Regions from separate parts of the Oerskovia enterophila genome, predicted to be linked through region 2. Evidence: riboswitches for the same ligand, from Rfam matches in the RefSeq annotation. Region 2 holds a riboswitch; each other region holds the start of a gene.
The links. Region 2 has a riboswitch for S-adenosylmethionine ahead of ACIPWA_RS13935 (aminotransferase class V-fold PLP-dependent enzyme). Riboswitches for the same ligand answer to the same signal wherever they lie in the genome.
Positions count from the first base shown of each region.

Region 1: linked by a shared signal. The riboswitch ahead of ACIPWA_RS15610 (hypothetical protein) and the one ahead of ACIPWA_RS13935 (aminotransferase class V-fold PLP-dependent enzyme) in region 2 are both predicted to bind S-adenosylmethionine.
Region 3: linked by a shared signal. The riboswitch ahead of ACIPWA_RS11830 (LLM class flavin-dependent oxidoreductase) and the one ahead of ACIPWA_RS13935 (aminotransferase class V-fold PLP-dependent enzyme) in region 2 are both predicted to bind S-adenosylmethionine.

Region 1 is NZ_JBIVFZ010000004.1:616,066-623,109, reverse strand. Features, by position in the region: gene ACIPWA_RS15620 (TM0106 family RecB-like putative nuclease) at 1-1,990, shown strand, start outside; gene ACIPWA_RS15615 (hypothetical protein) at 2,078-2,779, opposite strand; gene ACIPWA_RS15610 (hypothetical protein) at 2,912-3,280, opposite strand; SAM riboswitch class IV at 3,387-3,498, opposite strand; gene ACIPWA_RS15605 (cold-shock protein) at 3,630-3,833, opposite strand; gene ACIPWA_RS15600 (polysaccharide deacetylase family protein) at 4,016-5,551, opposite strand; gene ACIPWA_RS15595 (aldo/keto reductase) at 5,785-6,636, shown strand.
Region 2 is NZ_JBIVFZ010000004.1:192,429-199,472, reverse strand. Features, by position in the region: gene ACIPWA_RS13955 (LLM class flavin-dependent oxidoreductase) at 1-25, opposite strand, end outside; gene ACIPWA_RS13950 (O-succinylhomoserine sulfhydrylase) at 150-1,409, opposite strand; gene ACIPWA_RS13945 (rhodanese-like domain-containing protein) at 1,433-1,897, opposite strand; SAM riboswitch class I at 1,904-1,996, opposite strand; gene ACIPWA_RS13940 (phosphotransferase enzyme family protein) at 2,073-2,957, shown strand; SAM riboswitch class IV at 3,056-3,170, shown strand; gene ACIPWA_RS13935 (aminotransferase class V-fold PLP-dependent enzyme) at 3,211-4,611, shown strand; gene ACIPWA_RS13930 (GNAT family N-acetyltransferase) at 4,694-5,470, shown strand; gene ACIPWA_RS13925 (CsbD family protein) at 5,537-5,713, opposite strand; gene ACIPWA_RS13920 (GNAT family N-acetyltransferase) at 5,834-6,454, shown strand; gene ACIPWA_RS13915 (peptide MFS transporter) at 6,558-7,044, shown strand, end outside.
Region 3 is NZ_JBIVFZ010000003.1:556,159-563,202, reverse strand. Features, by position in the region: gene obgE (GTPase ObgE) at 1-1,224, shown strand, start outside; gene proB (glutamate 5-kinase) at 1,579-2,721, shown strand; SAM riboswitch class IV at 2,889-2,999, shown strand; gene ACIPWA_RS11830 (LLM class flavin-dependent oxidoreductase) at 3,088-4,194, shown strand; gene ACIPWA_RS11825 (ABC transporter permease) at 4,213-5,265, shown strand; gene ACIPWA_RS11820 (ABC transporter permease) at 5,262-6,221, shown strand; gene ACIPWA_RS11815 (dipeptide ABC transporter ATP-binding protein) at 6,218-7,044, shown strand, end outside.

The sequences.
Region 1 (7,044 bases), 420 kb from region 2:
GGCCGGGCGGACCGACGACGAGGAGGCCGTCGCGCTCCTCGGCGCAGGGGTCGGGTACTACTGGCGCGAGGCCAAGCCTTTCTGGCAGGAGTACTTCTCCCGGCTGAAGGACCCCGTGGACGAGTGGCAGACGCCCCGGTCGTACTTCGTCGTCGAGCGGGCCGAGGTGATCGAGGACTGGGCCCGGGCGACGCCGCGCAGCAACCCGTCGCGTCGTCTGCGGCTCTTCGGCGAGCTGCCCGACGGCACCGAGCTCAAGGCGGGCTACGAGGGCGCGACCGCGCTCTTCGAGGGGCCCGCTCCCGACGGGATCGAGCCCGCGCACGGCGCGGTGCGCTGGTCGACGGGGAGCGTGCGCGTGCACGGCGTCGAGCGCGGGCGGCTCGCGAGCGGCCGGGAGGTCGACGTCCTCGACGTGCGGATGCCCGTCCCCAAGGGGGCTGCCACGCACGACGTGCTGCCCATGGCGCTGACGGTGGGCCAGGTGCTGCCCACACCGCAGCAGGAGGCCTCGATCCGGGCGCTCGCGACGCTCGTGCAGGGGCAGAACCCCGGTGGGGTCGAGGCCCCGCTGGTGCTTCCCGACCACCCTGCGCTCGACCTGCTGCGCAGGTGCCCGCCGCGCACGTCGTCGGGCGGCCCGCTCCCGGCCCTCGCGGACGGCCCCGAGCGGTACATCGACGCCGTCACGGACGCCGTCCGCGACCTCGACGGGTCGTACCTCGGCGTCCAGGGCCCTCCCGGCACCGGGAAGACCCACCTCGCCTCGAAGGTGATCGGACGCCTCGTCGCCGAGGGCTGGCGCGTGGGCGTGGTGGCGCAGTCGCACGACGTCGTCGAGAACGTCCTCGCGGGAGTCATCAGCAAGGGCGGCGTCGCTGCGGACCGCGTGGGCAAGAAGGCCTCGGGTCCCAAGGGGCGCGACGTGTCGAGGGTCGGGCGCGACGTGGGCTCCGGCCTGGCCGACGACGTCGCCGCGGCGGACCTGCCCGAGGGCTCGCGGCTCGTCCCCTGGCGGCTCGTGGACTCCGCGCAGACCTCGGCCTTCGTCGCGGAAGGTCCCGGTGTGATCGGCGGGACGGCCTGGGACTTCGCGCACGTCGAGCGGTTCGGCGACGGCGAGCTCGACCTGCTCGTGATCGACGAGGCCGGGCAGTTCTCGCTCGCGAACACCGTCGCGGTCTCGCGGGCCGCGCAGCGGCTCCTGCTCCTGGGCGACCCGCAGCAGCTCCCGCAGGTCTCGCAGGGGCAGCACCCCGAGCCGGTCGACCAGTCGGCCCTCGGCTGGCTGACCCGTGCCGGCGGAGGGCACGACGTGCTGCCACCGGAGTACGGCTACTTCCTCGCGCGGTCCTGGCGCATGCACCCGGCGCTGTGCGACGCGGTGTCCGAGCTCGCGTACGAGGGCCTGCTGCACGCCGAGGCGGCCGCGGGCGAACGCTTGCTCGTGGGGGTCGAGCCCGGCGTGCACGTGGTCGAGGTCGAGCACGCCGGGAACGCGGTCTCCTCGGTCGAGGAGGCCCAGGAGATCGTGCGCCAGGTCCAGGCGCTGCTCGGGACCACCTGGTACCCGGGCGGGCGGGGTGGGGGTGCCGCAGGTTCCCACGCTGGGGCCCCCACCGGCTCGCGCCCGCTCGACCAGCACGACTTCGTGGTCGTGGCCCCCTACAACGCGCAGGTCTGGACCGTGCGGCACGCGCTCCAGGCCGCAGGGCTGGGGGACGTGCGCGTGGGCACGGTCGACAAGTTCCAGGGCAAGGAGGCGCCCGTCGCGATCGTCTCGATGACGGCCTCGGCGCGTGAGGACGTGCCGCGCGGCATGGAGTTCCTGCTGTCGCGCAACCGCGTGAACGTCGCGGTCTCGCGGGGCCAGTGGTGCGCCGTCGTGGTCCGCTCGCACCGGCTCACCGACTACCTGCCGCAGCACCCCGAGGAGCTCGCCGAGCTGGGCGCGTTCATCGGGCTGTGCCAGTCGGGGGCCGCTCGGTAGCGGCCGAGCTTCCGCTGAGTGCGTGATGCGGCAGCGACACGCCGGGCGAGTCGCTGCCGCATCACGCACTCGACGGCGGGTCAGGGCTCAGAAGTCCCCGAACCCTCCGAAGTCCCCACCACCGAAGTCGCCGAACCCACCGAAGTCACCGCCGAGGTCCCCTCCGGCCTCGGTGACCTCTCCGCCCGTGTCGCCCGCTCCAGGGTCGGCCTCGGTCGCCCCGGGATCCCCCTCGCCGCCCGCCCCGCCGTCGCTCGCGAGGTTCGCGGTCGGGTCGCCGAACATCGGGCCGAACATCATGTTGGCGACCGCGGAGCCGATCACGACGCCCGCGATGGTGCCGAGCATGCTCGAGCCGATCATCGAGCCCATGCCGGGCCCGCCCGGGCCGCCGACCCCTTGCCGGCCGCCGAACGACCGCTCGAGCGTGCCGGGATTGCGCATCTCGGCGCGGGTCGCCATGCGGGCGAGCGACTGCGGGTCGTCGGAGGTCGCACGCTCGGCGGGCGGCAGGTTCTCGCCGAGGTCGGTGAGCACACGGCGCCGCTGCTCGGGCGTGAGCCGCTCGAACGCCTCGGTGTGCGCCTGCTCGACGGCCTCGGGGGGAGCCGTGCGCAGCAGGTAGCGGTAGCGGTCGATCGCGACGTCGTCCTCGCTGCGCCCCGGACCCGTCGGAGCGGGGGGCGGGGTGCCGTACACGGGGGACTCGTGGCCGTCGTAGGTCGCGTGGCGGCGCGGCATCCCCTCGTCCTGCGGGGTGCGGCCGAGGAGGCGGTCGAGGAATCCCATGAGCGTGTCCTTCTGGTCGAACCGTCGAGGGCGGGTGCCCTCACCGGTTCAACGCGGTTCGCCGCCCCTCCGTTCCGTCGAGTGCGTGGTTCGGCAGCGACACGCCCGGCGAGCCGCTGCCGAACCATGCACTCAGCGGGGAGCGGGCTCCGGCACGCAGCCCACCCCACCCAGGAGCCGGACGTTGAGCGGCTGTCCCGCGAGCTCGAGCGCGTGGTACTGCTCGTGCACGCGCACGGTCAGCCCGTCGGCCAGGTCGAGCCCCGTGTGGTGCCACACGCGGCACGCCCCCTCACCCGTCGTGTACTCGACGACGACCTCGACGCCTCCGTCGACCGGTCGCACCGCGCGGACCGTGCCGTCACGCCAGCCCCAGGGCCGGTTGCCCAGCATGCGTGCGTGGACGGGGTGCAGGAGGTGCCCGGTGTCGTACCGGTCGCACACGGTCGGTACGGGACAGGGGGCGGTGCTCGCCCGGCGTTCCATGACGTGCTGGGCCATGGTGCTCCTTCTCTCCGGCCCGACGGCGGAGCTCACCCGCGTGCGGGCACCCACCCGGGCGAAGCCCAGGGCGAGGGGCACGAGGACGAGCGCTGCGGCGTGGGGCTGCTCGCTCTTCCCCCACGGGCGTGGGGGCGGGTCTTCCTCCGGGAGCACCGTGCGCGTCGCGCGGTTGCCGGACCAGCACGCCGGAGGGCGGTTCGCTGGTCCTCTGGACCGTTCTCAGTTCTACCACGGCGTCCAGGACCAGGCACAGGGGTACCTGGTCCTGGACGCACGAGTGCCCCCGACCGGCGAACCGGTCGGGGGCACTCGTTCAATGATCAGCTACGCCCGGAGGCGAGTGAGATCAGAGCGGGCGGATGTTCTCCGCCTGCGGGCCCTTGGGGCCCTGCGTCACGTCGAACTCGACGCGCTGGTTCTCCTCGAGCGAGCGGAAGCCCTGCGTCTGGATGGCGGAGTAGTGCGCGAACACGTCGGCGCTGCCGTCCTCAGGTGCGATGAAGCCGTAGCCCTTCTCGCCGTTGAACCACTTCACGGTTCCCAATGCCATGGGGATCTCCTTCTAGAGTTTCAAACAGCTCCATGATCTGGAGCCGAACATCACGGTGTTCGTCGTCAACTCTTGGGTAACAAGGTTCGCGGTGGCATGGGGCCGTTGCGCAAGGACAAGCGAGGCACTGCAATCTCACCGGTAACGGTACAGGGGTTACTCCGACTGTGCTACCCCTGTTGCTAACGATTGAAGTACTTGTGTCCCCCAACCAGGTCATGACCGAGCAAATCGGGCACGGTCACGAGCGTGTAACCAGCAGCCCGCAGGCTGTCCACGATGCCGGGCACGGCCGACACGGTCGAGGCGTGGATGTCGTGCATCAGCAGGATCGCCCCAGGTCGGGCACCTGCGAGGGCCCGCTCCGAGGTCATGGCCGAGTCCTTGTTCTTCCAGTCCTCGGTGTCGACGTTCCACAGGATCGCCGGCTCGTTGCGCTGGGAGAGGACACTCGTCACAGTATCGCTCGTCGCGCCGTACGGGGGCCGTACGAGCGTGGGTCGGACGCCCGACGCGGCCTCGACCGCGTCCGCGGTCGACTGCAGCTCCTGCGAGATCTGGTCGGTGCCGAGCTTCGACAGGTCGGGGTGGGACCACGTGTGGTTCCCGACGGCGTGCCCCTCCGCGACCTCGCGGCGCACCAGGTCGGGGTTCGCCTGGACCGACCGCCCGACGAGGAAGAACGTGGCCCTGGCCTGCTTCTCGGCCAGGGTGTCGAGGAGCTGGGACGTGTACCTGCCGGGGCCATCGTCGAAGGTCAGGGCGATGCACTTGAGCACCGAGCAGTCCGGCGCGTCGGGCGAGGCGGGGGGCGGTGCGGCCACGGGCGGCTCCTCGACAGGGGGCGGGGCGATCCCCACGAACGGCGCACCGCTCGCCGCGACCTCGGCAAGCTGCTTGCCGACGGCCGACAGGACGGACCGGGTCGCGTCCGGCTCGAGCCGCACGGCGAGCTCCCCGTCGGCCCGTGCCGAGACCAGGCCGGGCGAGAAGACCAGGGTCGCTGCGCCGTCGGGCCCGAGACGGACGTCCCGGAACGTGTCCTCCGACGACGGCACAGGCTCGCCGAACCCCAGCCCCGCGGCCGTGAGCGCCGCTCCTACCCACTCCGCGGCCTGCTTGCGGCCGTCCGCGGTGAGCAGGTCGGCCGACCACGTCGTGGTCGCGCGCGGGAGGTCGGTGTAGAACGTCTGGCTGCCGACCTCCCCGTTCGCCCCGCCCGTGAAGGCGTAGGTCGAGGCGTGCACGCCCAGCACGTCGCCCTGCGCGAGCACCAGGTCCCAGCCGACGTTGAGCTCGTTGCCCGTCGCGGCGGGGTCGACCGCGGCCTCGTAGGCCTGCGTCGTCGCGTCGACGAAGCGACCGAACGCCCGCGCGAGCGAGCGCTCGCCAGGGATCGCGACGGTCGAGATCGAGCGGGCGTCGCCCGTGTCCGCGGTCGACTCCTGGTGGATCTCGAGGTTCTCGACCAACGTCGGGTCGAGCACCGCAGGCGGGTCCACCCGCTCGGCGGGGACCGGGGTCGCGGTCGGTGACGGGGTGGGCGAGGGCTGTGCCGACGGCTGTGCGGACGCGCGCGTCAGGAAGAACGTGACGCCCGCGGCGACGACCAGCAGGGCGACGAGGACGGCGACGACCCGGACGACCCGGTTCTGCGGGCGCGCAGGGGAGGAACCGCCCGGCGGCAGACCGCGGGACGGGGAGGCGTGCGGGGACATCAGGCCACCGTGCCACGCAGGGACGGTGCGCGTCGCGCCCGGACGGGCCGATGAGGCGAGCGCCACAGCGTCCGCCTCGATCCCTCGCACGGCCGCCCCAGGGGCTCCACGACCTTCACGCGCCGCGCACGCGTCACGTACCCGGCCGCAGTCGCCCCTCGAGGCGTGCGAGGCGGCACCACCCGCCACGTGGCGGGTGGTGCCCACCGCCGCGCGCGGGGTAGAACTGAGTGATGGTCTCTCCCTCCCAGGTCCCCGGCGTCGTGCTGAACAACGGCGTCACCGTCCCGCAGGTCGGCCTCGGCGTCTTCAAGGTGCCCGACGACGCGACCCAGCAGAACGTCGAGGAGGCGCTCGAGGCGGGCTACCGGCACATCGACACCGCGGCCGGCTACTACAACGAGGCCGGGGTCGGCGCGGCTCTGCGCGCGAGCGGGCTGCACCGTGACGAGGTCTTCGTGACGACGAAGCTGCGCAACGGCGACCAGGGGTTCGAGTCCGCCCTCCAGGCCTTCGAGGACTCGCGCGAGGCCCTCGACCTCGAGGTCGTCGACCTGTACCTGATCCACTGGCCGGTCCCCAGCAAGGACCTCTACGTCGAGACCTGGCGGGCGTTCGAGAAGCTCTACGCCGACGGCGCGGCGCGCGCGATCGGCGTGTCCAACTTCCTGCCCGACCACCTCGCGCGGCTCCTCGCCGAGACCGACGTGGTGCCCGCCGTCAACCAGATCGAGGTCCACCCGACGTACCAGCAGCGCGCCACGCAGGCCGCGACGCTCGCCGCGGGCATCGCGGTCGAGGCGTACTCGCCGCTCGGGCGGGGGGCCGACCTCGACCACCCCGTCGTGGCGAAGGTCGCCGCGGCCCACGACGTCACCCCGGCCCAGGCGATCCTGCGCTGGCACGTCCAGGGCGGACGGGTCGTCATCCCCAAGTCGGTGAACCTCGAGCGTCTCGCCGCGAACATCGACGTGTTCGGGTTCGAGCTCTCGTCCGACGAGGTCGCCGCGATCGACGGGCTCGACTCGGACGCACGCCTGGGCTCCGACCCCGCGACGGCCGCGTTCTCGCAGTATCCGTCCTGACCTCGGACGCCCCCCACCTGCACCTCTGCCGAATCGAGACGTCCCCGTGACGGCGCCGTAACGCGGGACGGAGTCTCGCGTAACGGTGCCCGCATACGTTCCAGGCACTCAGGTCGTCAGGACCCGAGCCCGGAACGTCGGGCACGTTGTCCGGTTCGCCGTGTGTGACTCTCTGGTTGCAATTGTGCATCTGGGGTTTCGCGCGCGTCCGACCTGTGCCATCGTCAGCACGATATTCAGTGCTGAATATTCAGGTGATCCACCGCGGGTGCGAGGAATCTGAGCACCCGGGTGCGATCTGGCGCACGGAGGTTCGGAATGCAACGCACAGCACGTCGAACGACGGGTGGGCTGGCACTCGCGCTGGCTGCCACCCTCGCCATCACCGCATGCGGTACTCAGTCTCAG
Region 2 (7,044 bases):
CGGAGAGGCGCGGCGAGGTAGTCATCGCCAGGTCCAACCCCGGGAGGCGGTCGGGGTATTCCTGCTTGCTGTCGCTGGGTGCGGAGTTCTTGCGCGACACGCCGGGCATTTCGCGCAAGAACTCCGCACCCAGCGGTGCGGCGGGCGGCTCAGCGCGCGGCGAGCGCCTGCTCGACGTCCTCGATCAGGTCGAGCGGGTCCTCGAGGCCGATCGACAGGCGCACGGTCGTCTCCGCGATCCCGACGGCGGCACGGCCCTCCGCGCCCAGCTTGCGGTGCGTCGTGGTCGCGGGGTGCGTGATGAGGGACTTGGCGTCGCCCAGGTTGTTGGAGATGTCCACGATCTGCAGGGCGTCGAGGAACTGGAACGTGCGCTTCTTGAGGAGCTCGGCGTCCGTGCCCGGGTCGTCGGCGCCGGGCACGTCGAGGTTGAACGTCACGACCGTCCCGCCGCCGCTCTGCTGGGCCTTGGCGAGCTCGACCTGGGGGTGCGAGGCGAGGAACGGGTAGCGCACGGCCGTGATGCCGGGCAGCTCCTCGAGCGCGGTCGCGACCTGGAGGGCCGCGGTGTTCTGGGCCTTGACGCGCACCGACAGGGTCTCGAGGCCCTTGACCAGGACCCACGCGTTGAACGCGCTGAGCGAGGGTCCGGTGTTGCGGATGAAGGTCTGGACCGGGCCCTTGACGTACTCCTCGGACCCCAGGATTGCGCCGCCGAGCACGCGTCCCTGGCCGTCGATGTGCTTGGTCGCCGAGTACACGACGACGTCCGCGCCGAGCTCGAGCGGCTTCTGCAGCACGGGGGTCGCGAACACGTTGTCGAGCACGACGACGGCCCCCGCCGCGTGCGCGAGGTCGCTCACGCGGCGCACGTCGATCACGTCCTGCATGGGGTTGGACGGGGTCTCGAAGAAGACGACGTCCGCGGGGGTCGACAACGCCTCCTCCCACTGCGACAGCACGTGACCGTCGACGTAGTCGGTGCGCACGCCCCACTTGGCGAAGATCTCGTCGAAGATCACGAGCGACGAGCCGAACAGGGCGCGGGCCGCGACGATGCGCGACCCGGAACCGACCAGGGCCGCGAGCGACGTGAAGACCGCGGACATGCCCGACGCCGTGGCGTAGCAGGCCTCGGCGCCCTCGATGAGTCGCAGCCGCTCCTCGAACGTGTGCACGGTCGGGTTGCCGTAGCGCGAGTAGATGAAGCGGTCGACCTCGCCCGCGAAGGCGGCCTCGGCCTCGGCGGCGCTCCCGTAGACGTAGCCCTGCGTGAGGAAGAGCGCCTCGCTCGTCTCCTCGAAGTCGGAGCGAGCGTGGCCGCCGCGCACCGCGAGGGTGTCGGGCCGCACCGAGCGGGGCAGCGGGCCGCGGCCCGAGCCGCCCGGGATCCCGGCGGGGATGCGCAGGACGCCGTCCCCGGTGCCGGCGCTCACGACTGCTTCCAGGGGAGGCCCGCTGCGCGCCAGCCGTCGGAACCACGGTGACCGGCGCCGTCGAGCGCTCCTTCGAAGCCTTCGAGGACGTTGTACGCGGGGCCCAGGCCGGCGGCGGTCGCGGCCTTGGCCGCGCCGATCGAACGGGCTCCCGAGCGGCACAGGAACACGACGGGGGTCTCGGGTGTCACGCCGGCCGCAGCGAGGTCCGTGACGAACGACGGGTTGGGCCGGCCGTCGAGCGTGACCCACTGGGTCAGGACCGGTTCGCGGCCCGTCGAGGACAGGTCGGGGACGCCGACGAAGCGCCACTCGGCGTCGGTGCGGACGTCGACGAGGACGGCGTGCGGGTCGGCCTGGAGAAGGGTCCACGCCTGCTGGGGCGTGATGTCGCCGGCGTAGCCGGCGGCGGGCCGGGCGTCGGGGACCGGTGCAGCGGTCGCGCGGTCGGGGGCACTCATGGTGATCCTCCATCGGTCGTGGCGGTAGCACCCTCGCCCGTCACCGGGGGGTTGCTGCGGCGTCATCGTGCCAAGTCACTCAGCCGCTCTGGATGGTTGCGTCGGATCGTACGTCACCGTTCCCACGGAGTGAAACGGGTGTCTCGCAGGGTGGGCAGGGGATAGGTTGCTGCGCATGGAGCACCCTGCGCGCCGCCACGAGGTAGAGGATTCCCGTCGAGACAGCGGGCTCGGGGCCTCTACCTCGACGCAAGCCCTCTATCTCACGGCAGGCGGTCGTGAGCAGAGCCCGCCCGAGGAGGTCCTGACCGGGGGCAACTCCTCGACCGTCGTGCGGAGCGGTGACACGGTCCGCCGGACCGCCGGGCCGTGGACACCCACGGTCCAGGCCCTCCTGGCGCACCTGCGGGCGAGCGGCGTCACCGAGGTGCCCGAGCCGCTGGGGACCGACGACCAGGGGCGCGAGGTCCTGTCCTACCTCCCGGGCGACGTCGCGAACTACCCCCTTCCCCTGTGGGTCTGGGACGAGTCGGTGCTCCGTGACGCGGGCGCGCTGCTGCGGCGCGTGCACGACGCGAGCGTCGGTTTCCTCGCCGCGGGCGACGCGCCCGCGCCACCCGTCTGGCAGAGCGCACCACACGAGCCCGCCGAGGTCGTGTGCCACAACGACGTCGCCCCGTACAACCTGGTCTTTCGCGACGGGGTCGTCGTCGGGCTCATCGACTTCGATACCGCGAGCCCCGGCCCCCGGATCTGGGACCTGGCTTACCTCGGCTACCGGCTCGTGCCCCTCGTGGCGGACGCCGGGGACGGGGAGGGAGCCGACGTCGTCGGGCGGCTGGACCCGTTGGCGCGGCTCGACGCCCTGGTCGCCGCGTACGGGATGCGGTACTCGCGTCGCGAGGTCCTGACCGTCGTGGTCGCGCGGCTCGACGAGCTCGCGGCCTTCACCGACGAGAGGGCGTCAGCGACCGGGCGGGACGACTTCCGGGAGCACGCGGCCATGTACCGGGCCGACGCGCGACACATTCAGGCGCTCGCGGACGCGTCGCCTCGCTGAGCGGGTTCGCCCGCCTGACAGGCACCCTCTGCCCACCATCCGAGACGCCGTGCCCACCGGTTGACACGCTCTGCGGGCCTCGCCCATCCTTGACACCAGGTCATGAGTGCCAGCGCAAAACCCCGGTTTGCTGGCCGGCAACCCTCCTCCGCGGCGGGGTGCCCCGGGTGACGACCAGGTCCCTCTCTACAAGGAGGGGGGCAAGCGCGGAGGGGCCGCAGGGCGAACTCCGACGACCACCGGAGGACGTGCCATGAGCGCACACGCAGTCATCGAAGCCCCTACCTCGTGTGCCGTGCTGCCCGTCGTGGGCAGCGACACCCTGGTCCCCCTCGTCGACGGGCGCAGCGTCCCGTACGCCAACCTCGACGTCGCGGCGTCGGCCCCGGCGCTGCAGGTCGTGGCCGACCGCGTCAACGAGGTCCTGCCGCTCTACGCGAGCGTGCACCGCGGCGCGGGCTACCTGTCCCAGGTGTCGACCGCGCTCTACGAGGCCGCGCGCCAGACCATCGGCGCGTTCGTCGGAGCCCGCGAGGACGACGTCACGATCGTCACGCGCAACACCACGGACTCGCTCAACCTGCTCGCGGGCTGCGTCCCGGCCCAGGCCGACGGTTCGCCGGGCCGTGTGCTCGTGCTGGACGTCGAGCACCACGCGAACCTCCTGCCGTGGCAGCGCACGGGCGGGGCCACGGTCCTGGTCGGCGGTGCGACGGTCGCCGAGACCCTGTCCGGGCTGCGCGCCGAGCTGTCGCGCTTCCCGTACGCGCTCGTCGCGATCACGGGGGCCTCGAACGTCACGGGCGAGTCGCTGCCGCTCGCCGAGGTCGTCGCCGCGGCGCACGACGCCGGAGCGCGGGTCCTGCTCGACGGCGCCCAGCTCGTCCCGCACCGGGGCGTCTCGCTCGCCGCGAGCGACGTGGACTACGTCGCGTTCTCGGGCCACAAGACCTACGCGCCGTTCGGTGCGGGCGCGCTCGTGGGGCGCCGCGACTGGCTCGACGCCGGGACGCCCTACCTCGCCGGGGGCGGCGCGGTGCGCAACGTGACGCTCGACGGCACCGCGTGGCAGAGCGCCCCGGCGCGGCACGAGGCCGGGTCGCCCAACGTGATCGGCGCGGTCGCGCTCGCCTCGGCGTGCGACGCGCTCGCGGCGCTCGAGCCGGGCGTGCTGGTCGCGCACGAGACCGAGCTGCGTGCCCGTCTCGTCGAGGGGCTCGAGGAGATCGACGGCGTGCGCGTCGTCCGCGCCTGGGCCGACGCCGTGGACCCCGTGGGCGTCGTGACCTTCTCGGTCGACGGCCACGACGCGGGCCTCGTCGCGTCCTACCTGTCGGCCGAGCACGGCATCGGCGTGCGTGACGGCCGGTTCTGCGCGCACCCGCTCCTGGCCCGCCTGGGATTCCCGGCCGGTGCCATCCGGGCGTCGATCGGCGTGGGCACCACGGGCGAGGAGATCGAGCGCCTGATCGCGGCGCTGCGCGCCTACGTCGGCGAGGGGGCCAAGGCCCGGTACGAGGTCGTCGACGGCTGCTGGGTCGTGAGCGACGACCCTCGTCCGCTGCTCCAGGTCGCAGGGCTCTCCGGGCTGTTCGCGACCGCCGCGGTCGGCAACATCACGGCCGCCGTGGGGTGCGGTCCGGCGCCGGCCTGACGGGCCCTCTGACCTGCGGAGACACTCCTCGGAGCGCAACGTTCACCCGTGCGTCACCTCGTCGCCCACGAACGACCGCTCCGTGGTCTTGGCGGCGACGCCCGCGTGTGTTCTGATATGCGCTGTGCAGCACGATGTCGTCCTGGAAGGCCACGGGTTCCGCCTCGAACCCCTGGCTGTCGCGCACGCCGGTGCGCTGGCTCAGATCGTCGATCCGACGATGTGGGCGGGTATGAGTACGACCCTCCCTGCGGGGGAGGTCGGGATGGTGAACTTCATCGAGGACACTCGGGCTACCCGGGCGCTGACGGCCTTCGCCGTCGTCGACGCGGGCTCGGGTCTCGTGGTGGGGAGCACCGCTTTCCGTGACCTGTCGCTCGACGACAGGCGCGTGGAGATCGGGCGGACCTTCTACGCGCGTTCCACGTGGGGGAGCCTCGTGAACCCGGTCTCGAAATGGTTGCTGCTCCGACATGCGTTCGAGTCGTGGGACGTGCACCGCGTGGGCTTCCGGGTGGACGCGCGCAACGCGCGCTCGCTCGCCGCGATGCGTCGCCTCGGCGCGTACGAGGAGGGCGTCATGCGAGGTCATCGCACGGCCCCCGACGGCACGCGTGCCGACTCGGTGTGCTTCTCGATCCTCGCGCACGAGTGGGCGGGCGTCGAGCTCGGCCTGCTCGCGCGGATCACGAGCCCGCGGATCGTCCCGGTGCTCGGCCCCGTCGAGATGTCCGCCGCCGGCGAGCCCGTGACCACGCCGCTCCTGTCGGTGGTCCCGCCGGTCGCGGACCACGTCGCCGAGGCGGCCGGTCAGGCCGTCGGCTCGGTCACGGCCCTGCCGCCCGCCGTCGCCCTCTGAGAACTTCCCCCGTCCACAGCGACGCCCCGGGACCCGTACGGGTCCCGGGGCGTCCTTCGTCTGCGGTCAGTCCTTGGTGAAGGCGTCCTTGACGTCGTCACCGGCCTGCTTGACGTTGGCCTTCGCCTGGTCGGCGTGGCCCTCGGCCTCGAGCTTCTCGTTGCCGGTCGCCTTGCCGGCGCCTTCCTTGACCTTGCCCTTGGCCTCTTCGGCACCGTGCTTGATCTTGTCTCCCAGTCCCATGGGGTTCCTCCCTCGGTGGTGGTTGGTTCGTCTCGACCGTAGGCAGGCCCCCGGGCGACTCGCATCTCGGGGGACGGGCGGTTCACAAGATCCTCACGTCCTGTCCGGCAGGATGACCGCATGGAGAACGTCACGGTCCTGGAAGGGTTCGGGCTGCGCCTCGAGCCGCTCGGCGAGCAGCACGCGCCCGAGCTGGGGGCGTTCGTCGACGACGCCCTGTGGGCAGGGATGTCGTCGCCCACGCCGCGCGGGACGCCCGCCATGTCCGCCTACGTGCGCGACGCGGTGGCGGCGCCGGGGCGCCTGGCGTGGGCCGTCGTCGGGCCGCGTGTCCCCGGCGAGGGGCCCGACGGCGCCACGTCCGTCCGCGGCAGCACCTCGCTCTACGAGTGGTCGCCCTCGCAGGGCCGCGTCGAGCTCGGCTCGACCTTCTACGACTGTCCCTGGTGGGGCGGCGTGACCAACCCGGCGTGCAAGTACCTGCTGCTGCGGCACGCGTTCGAGGTGCTCGACGTCGAACGCGTCGCTCTGCGGGCCGACGCGCGCAACTCCCGCTCGATCGCGGCGATCCAGCGCCTCGGCGCCGTACCCGAGGGGGTGCTGCGCAGCCACCGTGTCGCGCCCGACGGGTCGCGCGGCGACACGGCCTACTTCTCGGTCCTCGCCGACGAGTGGCCGGCCGTCCGGGACGGCCTGCTCGACCGGCTCGCGCGCCTGGAGGGCCTCGACCGGGTCGTCTGACGGCGCCACCGGGGCGTCCCTGTGGCCTCGGGCGACGAACCTGCCTAGGTTGGAAGGATGCCTCCGCGAGCCTGCGGTGGGCGCACCGACCGCTGGAGGGCTGTTGACGACCGAGGACGCACGACCGGCAGGACCCGCGGTCGACCTGGACGACAGAGCCTTCTTCGGGCACCCGCGAGGCCTGTCGACCCTGTTCGGCCTCGAGGTCTGGGAGCGGTTCTCGTTCCTCGGGATGCAGGCCATCCTCGTGCTGTTCTTCACCGCGACCGTCGCGGACGACGGGCTCGGTATGGAGGCCGGGCAGGCCGCCTCGATCGCGGCCGGCTACGGGACCATGGTCTACCTGGTCTCGGTCGGGGGCGGGTGGATCGCGGACCGGGTCCTGGGCTCGTACCGCGCGGTCCTGTGGGGCGGGATCCTCATCGCGTGCGGGCACTACACCATGGCGATCCCCGCCGAGCTCTCGACGTGGCTCGGCCTGGTCCTCATCAGCCTGGGTACGGGGCTGCTCAAGCCCAACGTGTCGACCCTCGTGGGCAAGCTCTACTCGACCACGGACGAGCGCCGGGACGCGGGGTTCGCGCTCTACT
Region 3 (7,044 bases), on a different contig from region 2:
AACGTGCTGGCCGACCTCATCGGCGAGGGGGCCGAGTACGTCGCCGCCGCCGGTGGCCGCGGCGGCCTGGGCAACCACGGCCTCGCCTCCCCTCGCCGCAAGGCCCCGGGCTTCGCTCTCCTGGGCGAGCCCGGCGAGGAGGTCGACTTCGTCCTCGAGCTCAAGTCGATCGCGGACGTCGCGCTCGTCGGCTTCCCGAGCGCGGGCAAGTCCTCGCTCGTCGCCGCGATCTCGGCCGCACGACCCAAGATCGCCGACTACCCGTTCACGACCCTCGTCCCGAACCTCGGCGTGGTCCAGGCCGGCGACGTGCGCTTCACGGTCGCCGACGTCCCGGGCCTCATCCCCGGTGCGAGCGAGGGCAAGGGGCTCGGGCTCGAGTTCCTGCGACACATCGAGCGCACGGCCGTGATCGTGCACGTGCTCGACTGCGCGACGCTCGAGCCGGGCCGCGACCCCATCTCGGACCTCGAGGCCCTCGAGGCCGAGCTGGCCGCCTACTCGGGCGACCTCGACGGTTCGGGCGTCGTGGGCGGGCTCCCGCTCAACGAGCGCCCGCGCCTCGTCGTGCTCAACAAGATCGACGTGCCCGAGGCGCGCGAGCTCGCCGACCTGGTCCGCCCCGACCTCGAGGCCCGCGGCCTGCAGGTCTTCGAGATCTCGGCAGCGAGCCACGAGGGCCTGCGCCAGCTGACCTACGCGCTCGCCGGGCTCGTCGACACGGCGCGCCGCGAGACCCCCGCGCCCGCTCCGGTGCGCACGATCCTGCGCCCCAAGGCCGTCGACGACGCCGGGTTCACGGTCACCCACAAGAACGCGGGCGACGGCACGTTCTACTTCGAGGTCCGCGGTGCCAAGCCCGAGCGCTGGGTCCGTCAGACCGACTTCGCGAACGAGGAGGCCGTCGGCTACCTCGCGGACCGTCTCGCCCGCCTGGGCGTCGAGGAGAAGCTCTTCAAGGCCGGGGCGGTCGCCGGCGACGAGGTGCGGATCGGGTCCGAGAAGAACGCCGTGGTCTTCGACTGGGAGCCCACGCTCATCACCGGCTCCGAGCACCTCGGCGGACCCCGCGGCACCGACCTGCGCTTCGACGACCACTCGCGCCCCACGCGCAACGACAAGCGTCGCGAGTACAACGAGCGCATGGACGCCAAGGCCGAGGCCCGCGCAGAGCTCTGGACCGAGCGCGAGTCCGGTCACTGGACGGACCCCGAGAAGGACTGACCTCCGGACACGGTGCCGCAGCGACGGGCCGAGCGGTCGGGTGCCCCGACCTCCGACTCCCGCGCCGGTGCTGTCGCCCACGACGTCCGCCCGCAGGGCGGGTACGGCCCCTCGGGTCGTGCCCGCCCTGTGGCGTACCGGTCGAGCGACGACCACCGCCCGGGTGGGACGGGAGCGGGAGGTGGGCGACGTCGTCGGGCGGGCTCACGCTGGAGAAGCTGTCAGAAGTGCACCGGGCCATGCGCCGGTGCAGTTCTGACACCACGGCGCGGCGGGGTCCATGCCGTCTCACCCCGGGGTGTCACACGGTGACATGACTCCGCGCCCGGGCGCCCGGCGCGCGATGATGTCCCGGTGAATGCGCTCTCCGCACGCTCCCAGGTCGCCACGGCCCACCGGGTCGTCGTCAAGATCGGCTCCTCCTCGCTCACCGGACCGGACGGGCACCTCAGCGTCCCGGCCCTGCACGCGCTCGTCGACGTCATCGCCGCGCGGCACGCCGCGGGCGGGCAGGTCGTGCTCGTGACGTCCGGGGCGATCGCGGCGGGGATCGGTCCGCTCGGCCTCAGCGCCCGACCACGCGACCTCGCCACGGCCCAGGCCGCGGCCTCGGTGGGCCAGGGCCTCCTGGTCGCCCGGTACGCCCAGGCGTTCGCCGAGTACGGCATCCGCGTGGGGCAGGTCCTCCTCACGGCCGAGGACACCATCCGCCGCGGGCACTACCGCAACGCGCAGCGCTCGCTCGAGCGGCTCCTCGACCTGGGCGTCGTGCCCGTCGTCAACGAGAACGACGCGGTCGCGACCGACGAGATCCGCTTCGGCGACAACGACCGCCTCGCGGCGCTCGTCTCGCACCTGGTCCGCGCCGACGTCATGGTGCTGCTGACCGACGTCGACGGGCTCTACGACGGCCCGCCCTCGCGCCCCGGCACCCAGCGCATCCGCGAGGTCCGCTCGCCGCTCGACCTCGAGGGCATCGAGGTCACGGGGCGCGGCAGCTCGGTCGGGACGGGCGGCATGCTCACCAAGCTCGAATCCGTGCGCATCGCGACCGGCTCGGGCATCCCGGTCGTGCTGACCAAGGCCGCGAACGCCGAGGGCGCGCTCGCCGGGCGCGAGGTCGGGACCTGGTTCGCCGTGACGGGCAAGCGCACCACGCGCCGACGCCTGTGGCTCGCGCACGCCGCGCGCACGCGGGGGCGCCTCGAGCTCGACGAGGGGGCCGTGACCGCGGTCCTGGGCGGGAGGGCCTCGCTGCTGCCCGCGGGCGTGGTCGGGGTCACGGGCGACTTCGACGCGGGCGACCCCGTCGAGCTCGTCGCGCCCGACGGGCGCGTGATCGCGCGCGGCCTCGTGGCCTTCGACTCGACCGACATCCCCGACCTCCTCGGTCGCTCGACGCACGAGCTGCGCGACAAGCTCGGCGAGGGCTACGACCGCGAGGTCGTGCACCGCGACGACCTGGTGCTCGTGGGGCGCAGGCGCAAGGCGTCCTGAGGGCGGCTCGCGGCGCACTGCAGCGCGCCGCAGCGCTCGGTCCCACGACGGGGCCCGGAGACCTGGAACGGTCTCCGGGCCCCGTCTCTCGTTTGCGTTGTCTCATGGAGTGGGACGCCGCTCTCACTCCTTGACTGCACGGCGCCGGGAGGCTTTCCTGTGCGGCAGGTGAAGAGCGCCAGCGCCAAGACCCGGCTCGCTGGCCAGCAACCCTTCGATGTGACGGGGTGCTCCGGGCAGGACCTGACCGCGCCGACAGGTCGCGGTAAGCACACGACGTGACGAACGACCCCCGTCCACGGGTTCCTGTGGCGTGCCCGGGGACGGGCGGGACCCGCACGTCGTCCGACCGAAGGACGCACCATCGTGAGCCAGAGCACCCCGGCGATCTCCTCGCTGGCCTTCCTCACCCCCGGGAACTTCCCGGACGACGACCCCGCCAGCGGTCTCGAGGCGACGCTGCGGCTGTTCGAGCGCGCCGAGGCCTGGGGGTTCGACGGAGCGTGGGTCCGCCAGCGGCACCTCGAGCACGGGATCTCGTCGGCGACCGTCTTCCTCGCAGCGGCGTCCCAGCGCACGAGCACGATCGAGCTGGGGACCGGCGTCATCCCGATCGGGTACGAGAGCCCGTTCCGCCTCGGGGAGGACCTCTCGACCGCCGACGTCCTCGCGCAGGGGCGCCTCCAGGTGGGCCTGAGCGCGGGCCGTCCGCCGCACGCCGACCTGATCGGTGACCTGGTCTTCGACGGGGACTGGGAGTCCCACGACTTCTCGCACGCACGCATCGAGCGGCTCGCGGCCAACCTGTCGGGCGGTTTCATCGGCGACGAGGACACCGTGGTGCACTCGCCCGGGAACGTCCAGCGGCCCCGGCTGCAGCCGCACAGCCCGGGGCTCGTCGACCGCCTCTGGTACGGCGCCGGCTCGCGCCGGTCGACCGAGTGGGCCGCGCGCAACGGGCTCAACCTCCTGACCGGCAACATCGTGGCAGGCGAGGAGTCGGACGACTTCGTCACCGCCCAGCTCGCGAACCTCGCCGCCTACCGCGCGGGGCGCGGCGACGGGCGGCCCACGCGGGTCGCGCTCGGGCGGGTCATCGTGCCGACCGACAGCGCCGACGCCTCGTCGCGCCGACGCTACCGAGCCTTCGAGGAGTCGCGCCGAGCCCGGACCCTCGCCCCGCAGGGCGAGCGCCGGACGCTCTTCGCGCCCGATCTCGTGGGGCCCAGCGAGGAGATCCTCGAGCGGCTCGTGGCGGACGCCGTCGTGGGCGAGGTCAGCGAGCTGCGCCTCGAGCTGCCCTACGAGCTCAGCGACGAGGAGTACGAGCAGATCCTGCACGACGTCGCGACGCTCGTCGCCCCGGCCCTCGGCTGGGCGCCGGCCACGGACCGTGCGGGAACGGCCGGCTCGACCGTGCCGGGATCGCCGCTCGTCGAGCGGACCGCCGCCGCCGTCGCCGTCGGCGCCTGACGGAGGAGGAGAACCACCATGGGACGCTATCTCGCGACGCGACTGGCCCAGGCGGTCGGCGTGCTCTGGGCCGCCTACACGGTGTCCTTCATCGTGCTCTACGCCCTGCCTGGCGACCCGGCCCAGCTCATGGCCGGGGCAGACGCCAACGACATCACCCCCGAGCAGCTCGATGCGCTCAGGGCAGAGCACGGCCTCGACCGCCCGCTCGTGGTCCAGTACTTCTCGCAGCTCGCTGGGCTCTTCCGTGGCGACCTCGGCCAGTCGATCAGCACGGGGCGCCCCGCCGCGGACCTCATCGTCGAGGCGATCCCACCGACCGTGCAGATCGCCGCGGCCGGTCTGCTGCTCGCGGTGGTGCTCGGCGGAGGGCTGGCCGTCGCGGCCACCTACACCCGGTTCCGCGGTCTCGGGCAGCTGCTCCTCGGGCTGCCGCCGCTCGGGGTCGCGATCCCCGCCTTCTGGTTCGGCCTCCTGCTCATCCAGTGGTTCTCCTTCACGCTGCCGATCTTCCCCGCGATGGGGAACAAGGGGTTCGCCTCGATCGTCCTGCCCGCGATCACGCTCGCCGTGCCCACGGGGGCGACGATCGCCCAGCTGTTGTCCAAGAGCCTGGCCACCACGTTGCGCGAGCCCTACATCGACGCGGTGTGGGCCAAGGGAGCCGGGCGCCCGAGGGTGTTCTTCTCGCACGCCCTGCGCAACGCCGCGCTGCCCGCGCTGACGATGACCGGCCTGATCGTCGGGCAGCTGCTCTCCGGCACGGTCGTCACCGAGACGGTGTTCTCCCGACCGGGACTCGGCCGCGTGACCGCGTCCGCGGTGCAGACCCAGGACATCCCGGTCGTGCAGGGCATCGTGATCTTCGCCGCCGTCGTGTTCGTCGTGTCCAACCTGCTCGTCGACCTGGCCTACCCGTTGCTCGATCCCCGCGTGGTGACGGGACGTCGCCGAGGCGCGACCACGCCTGGGGCGACGCCCGGGGGAGGGGCCGCCACCCCCGAGGACCAGACCGTACCCACCAGATCGTCGACCCCCGAGGTCGCCGTCCTTCACGGAGGTGCAGCATGACCGACACCGCCCTCGCCCCGCACGAGCAGAGCGTCCTGCCGGAGGCCGATGCCGTCGACGGCACCACGCCCGGCCTCCAGCGGCCCTCGTCCGCGGACCTGCCGCCCGGCCGCGTCCGTGGACTCGCGAGCCTCGTGGCGGGCCTGGGCTTCGTGGTCCGGCGGCCCGGGCTGCTCGCGGCCGTGGTCTGGATCGTCGTCGTCCTGGTGGCTGCCTTCGCCCCGACGCTGCTCGCGCACTCCGACCCGCTGACCGGGGTGCCGGCCGACAAGCTCCAGCCGCCGTCGGCCGAGCACTGGTTCGGGACCGACCAGCTCGGCCGCGACCTCTACTCCCGGGTGGTCCACGGCACGGCGCTCACGCTCCAGGCCTCGCTCATCGCGGTCGGCCTCGGGCTCGTCGTCGGCTCGACGCTGGGCCTGCTCGCGGGGTTCTTCGGCTCCTGGGTCGACGACGCCGTCATGCGGGTCGCCGACGTCCTGCTCGCGATCCCGAGCCTGCTGCTCTCGCTCGCGCTCGTCACGGTCCTCGGGTTCGGCACCGTGAACGTCGCGATCGCGGTGGGGCTCGCGAGCGTCGCGAGCGTCGCCCGCATCATGCGGTCCGAGGTCGTGCGCGTCCGCAGCTCGGTGTTCGTCGAGGCCGCGCAGGCGTCGGGGAACCGCTGGCACCGCGTGCTGCTGCGGCACGTCCTGCCGAACTCGGCCGGGCCCGTCGTGGTCCTCGCGACCCTCGAGCTCGGCACCGCGATCCTGGCGGTCTCGTCCCTCAGCTTCCTGGGCTACGGGGCGCCGCCGCCTGCCCCCGAGTGGGGTCAGCTCGTCTCGACCGGACGTGACTTCCTGCGCAACGCCTGGTGGCTCACGACCCTCCCCGGGCTCGCGATCGTGCTGACGGTCCTCTCGGCCAACCGCATCTCGCGAGCCCTCGACACCGAAGGACGGCGGAACCGATGAGCACGGACCGGAGCGCACCGCTGCTGCGCATCGACAGCCTGGCGGTCGAGTACCGCACGCGCCGCGGGACGGTCGCGGCCGTCCAGGACGTCTCGTTCGACGTGCTCCCCGGCGAGACCGTGGCGGTCGTCGGCGAGTCCGGGTCGGGGAAGTCCACGACCGCGCACGCGATCGTCCAGCTCCTCGCGTCGTCCGCGGCGGTCACGCACGGCCGCATCGTCTTCCAGGGAACCGACCTGGCGACCGCCTCGCCCGCGGCGTTGAGATCGTTCCGCGGCCGGCAGATCGGGCTCGTCCCGCAGGACCCCACGGTCTCGCTCGACCCGGTCAAGCGCATCGGCCACCAGGTGGCAGAGGTGCTGCTCGTCCACGGTCTGGCCGACCGCAGGTCTGCCAGGGCGCAGGCCGTCGAGGCGCTCGGGGCCGCGGGCCTCGAGGACCCCGAGGTCCGCGCGCAGCAGTACCCGCACGAGCTCTCGGGCGGCATGCGCCAGCGCGTCCTCATCGCGATCGCGATCATCGCGGAACCCGCGCTGCTGATCGCCGACGAACCCACGAGCGCGCTCGACGTGACGGTCCAGCGACAGATCCTCGACCACCTCGCGGCACTGACCCGACGGACCGCGACGAGCGTCCTCCTGGTGACCCACGACCTCGGCGTGGCAGCGGACCGGGCAGACCGGATCGTCGTCATGTCGGAGGGGCGGGTCGTCGAGGTCGGCACCCCGCGCGAGGTGCTCGAGCACCCTGAGCACCCCTACACACGAGCACTCCTCGCCTCGGCTCCGAGCCTCAACGCGCACGGCGAGCTGCGTCGGACAGC